DNA from 2 places in the Vibrio taketomensis genome. Region 2 is predicted to be linked to the other one. Evidence: predicted binding sites of a transcription regulator. Region 2 holds the regulator's gene; the other holds the start of a gene.
The links. Region 2 encodes PurR, which represses purine synthesis genes. Its sites were predicted from a motif close to TNANGNAAACGTTTNCNTNA; they were not measured.
Positions count from the first base shown of each region.

Region 1: a site for PurR is predicted at 1,729-1,748, ahead of Vt282_RS16820 (inosine/guanosine kinase). Genes of this name have one in related genera too.

Region 1 covers NZ_AP019650.1:690,620-693,831, forward strand. The annotation lists gene Vt282_RS16805 (HAD-IA family hydrolase) at 1-155, opposite strand, end outside; gene Vt282_RS16810 (flavodoxin) at 391-915, opposite strand; gene Vt282_RS16815 (CreA family protein) at 1,147-1,617, shown strand; gene Vt282_RS16820 (inosine/guanosine kinase) at 1,875-3,179, shown strand.
Region 2 covers NZ_AP019649.1:988,662-991,873, forward strand. The annotation lists gene Vt282_RS04595 (TVP38/TMEM64 family protein) at 1-272, opposite strand, end outside; gene Vt282_RS04600 (TfoX/Sxy family DNA transformation protein) at 402-995, opposite strand; cyclic di-GMP riboswitch class I at 1,108-1,205, opposite strand; gene purR (HTH-type transcriptional repressor PurR) at 1,354-2,358, opposite strand; gene torD (molecular chaperone TorD) at 2,564-3,212, opposite strand, start outside.

The DNA of each region.
Region 1 (3,212 bases), on a different replicon from region 2:
GCTAATTTTCCACCTACGAAATGCTTCATTGCATCGTCTAGACAAAGTTCGGCACCAAAACTTTTGAAAACAGATGACAATGCTCGGCAGCACAATACCTCACTGTCAACTAACGTTCCTTCGCAATCAAAGATGACACATAGGGTTTTATTCATTTGAATAACCTCTAATACTTATTTTCTCTCGCTAAATATTAAAACCTATTTACATTTAAGACAGGCCAGAGTTAACAATTTCCTTTTTTGTTCTGAAATATTTTCAGTTTTGTGCGGTTGAAACAGTTTTGCCGACAAAAATCATAAGAGCATTATCGTGGCAATGTTCAATAGTGAAATTCTAGAATGTGGAACAAAAACCTCACGCAGTTGTGAGGTTCTTGGTTTGAGAGATTTAGTTTTCTATATAGAGCGTTTGCTTGGTGGCTAATCTGGCTGAATTGTCTGAAAAGGCTAATAGCGCTTTGATGAACTCTTCACGGCGCTCGGTCGTTTTCTCAGCAACATAAATATCCGACACCAATAAATCTTGCTCACTATCGGTAACAATGGCAGCTGCAACAGGCTCGTTATGTTCGAACGCCAGAAATAGCTCACATGGGTCTGAATAAATAATTTGAGTTAAAAACTCGATTATTAACTGCTGATCGCTCTCGTTTTGCCAGCGATTTGCTTGTAACAATGAAAACATCACGGTAAGCCGATGGAAATCCACTTTGTATATTTCGAGCGATGTTGGCTCACTGCTTAAGTATGATTGCAGCAGGGTGTTGTCGATAGATTGGTACGTAACACCATCAGCCCAGCGCTTGTAAATTTCTTTCCCTTGAAGACTTTCCTGAGTTGGGAACTCAACATCGACTTGTTGATATAGCCATTGATTCTTGATTGTCGCAATCTGAGGGATGCTTTGAGACATGTTTGAATAACCATCAATATATTTCTGTTGTGAGCTTAATCATGGTTAGCAATTAATACAAGCATTATAAGCCCTGATAGTCCGATGTTTTGTGTGATTATCGGTCATTCAAAACGTCAACCATTCATCATGACTCGAATTACCTCAAACAAATTCGCTACAACTCGTAACTTTTTGCTTCTGCGTATATGATGTACTTAAGTAACTCAATAAATTGTAATGGAAATCTACATGTTAAAACACGCATCGATCGTACTGCTGCTTTCCTCAGTTCTTATGGGCTGTTCAGATAATGAAGTGGGCGATGTCAGCCTCGGATTGTTTACGCTAAAAGACATCAAGATTGGGCATTTAGATGATGAGATTGTTACTGGTGTTACCTGCCATATTGCCTCAATTGAAGCGGATCTCAGTTTGTCTGATCCAAGCGATAGCTCGATTTCTTGCCGTCAAACCGGTGATATCACGCCAGAGATGATAGCAAAGATCGATAAAAGTAAATCTGGTGAAGTTGTTTTTAAACAGTCTAAAAGTATCTTCTTCAAAACCATGAAAGTTCGCCGCATCTATGATGCCGAAAACCAAACGTTACTTTATCTCTCATACACCACGAAAGAAACAGATGGTAGTTTCAAGCACAGTCTATCTACCGTGCCGCTGTGGGGTACAAAGGCTTACGTTGAACCGGCAGCAAAACAATAATAATCAAGGCTCAAGCGACCTCGTAGTACTTCGTGTAACGAAAATAACTTGAGTTTCATTCGGGAGGTTTGATTCCAGACCTCCCTACACACCTCAGCATTGGTTTTATTTTGTGCAAAACGTTTGCGCTAAGGCTCATATCCTGCGCATAAAAAGCCATCACATCGTATTAAATCCACCATTTTATGAAATTTTGATGAAAGAAATCTAGTATTAATGTGATATAGTACAGAAAATTTTCCGACACCCCCTTGATAATGAAATTTCCAGGCCAGCGCAAATCTAAGCACTATTTTCCAACTTCCGCTCGTGGTCCATTGATCAACCAAGCGAAGCAACCAGCAAAGCTGTATCGCCCGATTATTGTTGGTGTTGGACAGACCATCGTAGACATTGAAGCTCGTGTTGATGACGACTTTCTAGCTAAGTACGACCTAAGTAAAGGTCACTCACTTGTTCTAGAAGAGAGCAAAGCAGATGAATTGTACGTTGAGTTAGTTGAACGTGGCCTTATCACGCACCAATACCCTGGCGATACTATAGGCAACACACTTCATAACTACTCAGTGCTCGCTGACAGTAAATCTGTATTGCTAGGTGTTATGTCGCGTAACATTGAGGTTGGCTCTTTCGCTTACCGTTACCTATGTCGAACATCTGCACGTATGAACCTAAATCACCTGCAAATGGTGGAAGGTCCTATCGGCCGATGCTACACCCTTATCACGCAAGATGGTGAACGTACCTTTGCAATTAACGAAGGTCACATGAATCAGTTGCAACCAGAAAGCATCCCAGAAGATGTTTTTGATAAAGCGTCTGCACTGGTGGTTTCTTCTTACCTAATGCGCGGTAAACCAGAAGACCCAATGCCAAAAGCGGTTGCACGTGCGATTGAAATTGCAAAATCTAAGAACGTGCCGGTAGTGCTTACTCTAGGTACTAAATGGGTTATTGAAGGTAACGCTGAGTGGTGGCAGGAATACCTCAAAGAAAACATTACGATTGTTGCGATGAACGAAGAAGAAGGTCAGGCATTAACCGGCTTCAGTGATCCGCTACAAGCAGCAGACCGCGCTCTGGAATGGGTGGACCTCGTTCTATGTACTGCGGGTCCAAACGGTCTTTACATGGCGGGTTACAGTGATGTTGAAGCTCTGCGTGAAACAGACCACATGCTACAGCATGGCATCTTCCCTGAGTTTAATCGTTTTGAATTCAGCAGAGCAATGCGTAGAGCTGACTGTGTAACGCCGGAAAAAGTCTATTCTCATATCGGTCCGTACTTAGGTGGTCCGATTGAAATCAAGAACACAAATGGCGCTGGCGATGCAGCACTATCGGCATTGCTACATGACATCGCAGCAAATAGCTTCCATGTTGTAACCGTGCCAGGTTCTTTGAAACATGACCGCAGTTACCTAACATACTCTTCTCTTTCACAGATTTGTAAGTATGCAAACCGCGTGAGTTACGAAGTTTTAACCCAACACTCTCCTCGCCTATCTAGTTCTCTACCAGAACGCGAAGATAGCTTAGAAGAAGCGTATTGGGATCGCTAAAAAGAAAGGCCGCGTAACGCGGCCTTTCTTTTA
Region 2 (3,212 bases):
GCAAAAGATACCAAAAGTAAGCTAGTCCAGAAGCCAAATAGCGCAGCACCTAACAACGTAACAACCGCGGCTCCCGGAATCGAAAACGCAGTGATAGCAACATATATTGCAAAGTATGTGATGGCTGCTAAAACGAAATTTTGCTCGATATAAGCAGCAAGAGCAGCTTGTTGCGCTTTGGCATTTTCTAGCGTGAGTTGATCACCAAATTGGGTGATTAGAAAGGCGATTAATCCTATTAGCAACAGGCCAAAAATCAGTTTCTTGTTCATCTTTGCTCTCCTTATACCTAGCCTGTATTAAGCTTAGTATCTAAATTTGCTGCGTTGATGAAATATAAGAACTTATAAGTCGCGAAAAACTTTCAAAAAAAAGCCAGCGAGATCGCTGGCTAGATTAAGTTAGTGCTGTAAGCGTGCGAGCAATTCCTCTCGGCGGGCTAGGGGGACAACAGACCAATGGGTGCCCTGTATCGCGCCCTCAAGCGACCAAAGAAGCTCGAGGCTAACCTCACTAGTATGAGAGTTACGAATCGCTTTAAACGCCTCTAGAGAGCCAGTTTGATGTAGCTGCTGAACGTCTTCAATGCCTGCTTTTTTAAGCATACGTTCAGTCGCTAGACGTAAATTAGGTAAATCTTTAATACGGGTTGGTTTTGTTTCAGCTTGAGAAGACTTTTCTACTTGCGCTCTGGCATGCGCAGCTCGAGCTATCTCAAGGGCTTTTTCACTGTCGTTATACCATTCTTCACTGAGTGCGAAGTACTTGGTGACAACAGGGAAACCGCGTTTGTGATAAATATAAGGTTCAAAACCCAGTTGCTTAAATTGTTTTCTTAAAGTGCTGTCAGCACGGATATGAAGCTTATTGTGTACGACTAGGGCAAACATGGTTTCGTCTGCGAAAATCCCAAACCCACCAAACATAGAGCGAGATTTAATGCGACCTAGTGGCTCAAATAGCCTCATTGAGTCTTTCAGTATTGGTTTATCCATTCAGTACTTTCTCGGTGTATGTGTATGTTAATACGCCACCAAATCAGGTCCGAGAGAATAGCAGGTAATGCAGGTATCTGGAGGTTAATCAGTTAACGTGTGCATTTCTACCATCGGCAACCCCGCTACCATACAGTCATGTTGAATCATGAATATTTAGGCCGGTGGCTTTGCGTCCCATCTTTTCAGAATGGTTTGCCCTGTGCGTGACTTAATTTGCTTTGCTAAAGATTAAAATACTTCTTGTAAGAAGTATCAGCATACTATGGAAGAATTGTGATCTTAATGCAAGAATAAAGTCTGAAATGTAACATAGCTGATGGTGAGACCATCAGCTATTGTTTTATTAATCATCGAGTTAGTTAATTTTCTTAACCGTAGAGCGCTCAACGATTTCTGGATGCATTTCAAAAACTCGCTTATCGTGTTCTTTATTTTTGATGCGCTCAAGTAGGATTTCAAACGCGTTTTTACCTACACGACGTTTTGGTTGGTGAACCGTTGTTAGCGGTGGAGAGAAGTACTCTGCCAACTCGATGTTGTCGTAACCGATCACCGACATATCTTCTGGAATACGAATGCCTTTTTGCTGTAGGCGACTCATTAGACCAAGTGCCATGGTATCGTTAAAACAGAAAATTGCCGTAGGACGCTTGTCCATTGCAACGATTTGGTCAGCGGCAAGCACGGCAGTGTCACACTCAAAGTTACCTTCAAGAATCCAATCTTCATTAACCGTAAGGTCTGCTTCTGTCATCGCACGTTTAAAGCCTTGAATACGCTCTTGGCAAACGGCTTTTTCGAAGTGACCACTTAAACATGCGATATCTTTGTGACCATGCTCAATGAGGTATTTGGTCGCTAGGTAGCCACCTTCTTCTGAGTTGTCGATGATCTTATCGACTTGAGAGCTCTCTGGGCCCCAGTCCATAACCACTTTAGGAATGTCTTTATGGCGGTCTAGCATTTCGCTCAGTTCTTCGGTTAGGTCTGAACACATTACCAAAATACCGTCGACACGTTTTTCCGCTAGCATGCGAATGTAGTCACGTTGCTTCTCGTAGATACCACCCGTATTACAAAGAATTAGCGTGTAACCTTGGCGGTAGCAGTAGCTCTCAACACCATCAATGACTTCAGAAAAGAACAGGTTAGTTGATTGCGTTACTAGCATACCGATAGTGCGTGTGCTATTACATTTTAGACTGCGAGCGACTGCGCTTGGTGCGTAGTTTAGCTCTGTAACCGCTTCCATTACACGTTCTTGTGTTGCTTCAGCAACAAAGCGCGTTTTATTAATCACGTGCGATACAGTTGTTGTCGATACGCCAGCTAAGCGCGCAACATCTTTTATAGTGGCCATAAGGTATGATCCTATCTATCGCTGCCACATCCGCTATTCACATTATTGGGAATAAATTGGCAGTAAGTATTAGAAATACAAAAACCGCTTGAGAGCAGCGGTTTGTACTTAAGTTATATTAATTTATCGTTTGCGATGACGATTTTAGACCGCATTGACGCTGGTAGCAAATGAAAAACCATCATCGCAGCTTGGGGCGTGTATGCTATTCCGCTTCGCCGGCCAAATAGTTACAGTCGAGTTCAAGGAACGCAACAAGCAATGAAGTGACGGCTGAATAGAAACCAAATGAGTCAAGTGCTTGGCTTTTCGCGGCGAACTTAGGTACCCAATTTAGAATATAACGGCGAATAAACGCCTCTTGTTCAATCAGCGCATCTTCAAAATGGCCTTCTTGCTCAAGCTCGTTAGTGCGAATAATCATATTGCCCAGCAGGTCGAGTTCAATAGCGATATGATCCGCAGGCTCATTCAAACTTTGATTGATTGCCACGCCATGTTCTGCAAGCAGCGCTTCCATTTCTTTGGCTGGCTCATCATGTAGAAGACCTGTTGTGCCGACATACATCGAAGCATATGGCAAAGCAGACTCTTTATCTGATTTCAGGAACAGATCGCAGAAGTCAGCGGCGAGTTCAAGTTGGCCATCTTCACGGTCAATTTGGCGGTTAAGCGCGTCGACTAGGCGATCAACAGATGGTTTAAGGGTTGGGTTTTCGCCTAGGCCAGATAAAAAGCCACGAATTTCAGCGCTTTGGTATTGATCCAATTCAGCTTCGGTCAGCTCTTTGGCAAATAAACTAGAAAACCACCAGTAAATTTCTGCACGCTTTTCGTTAAACGCTTTGAGTTCT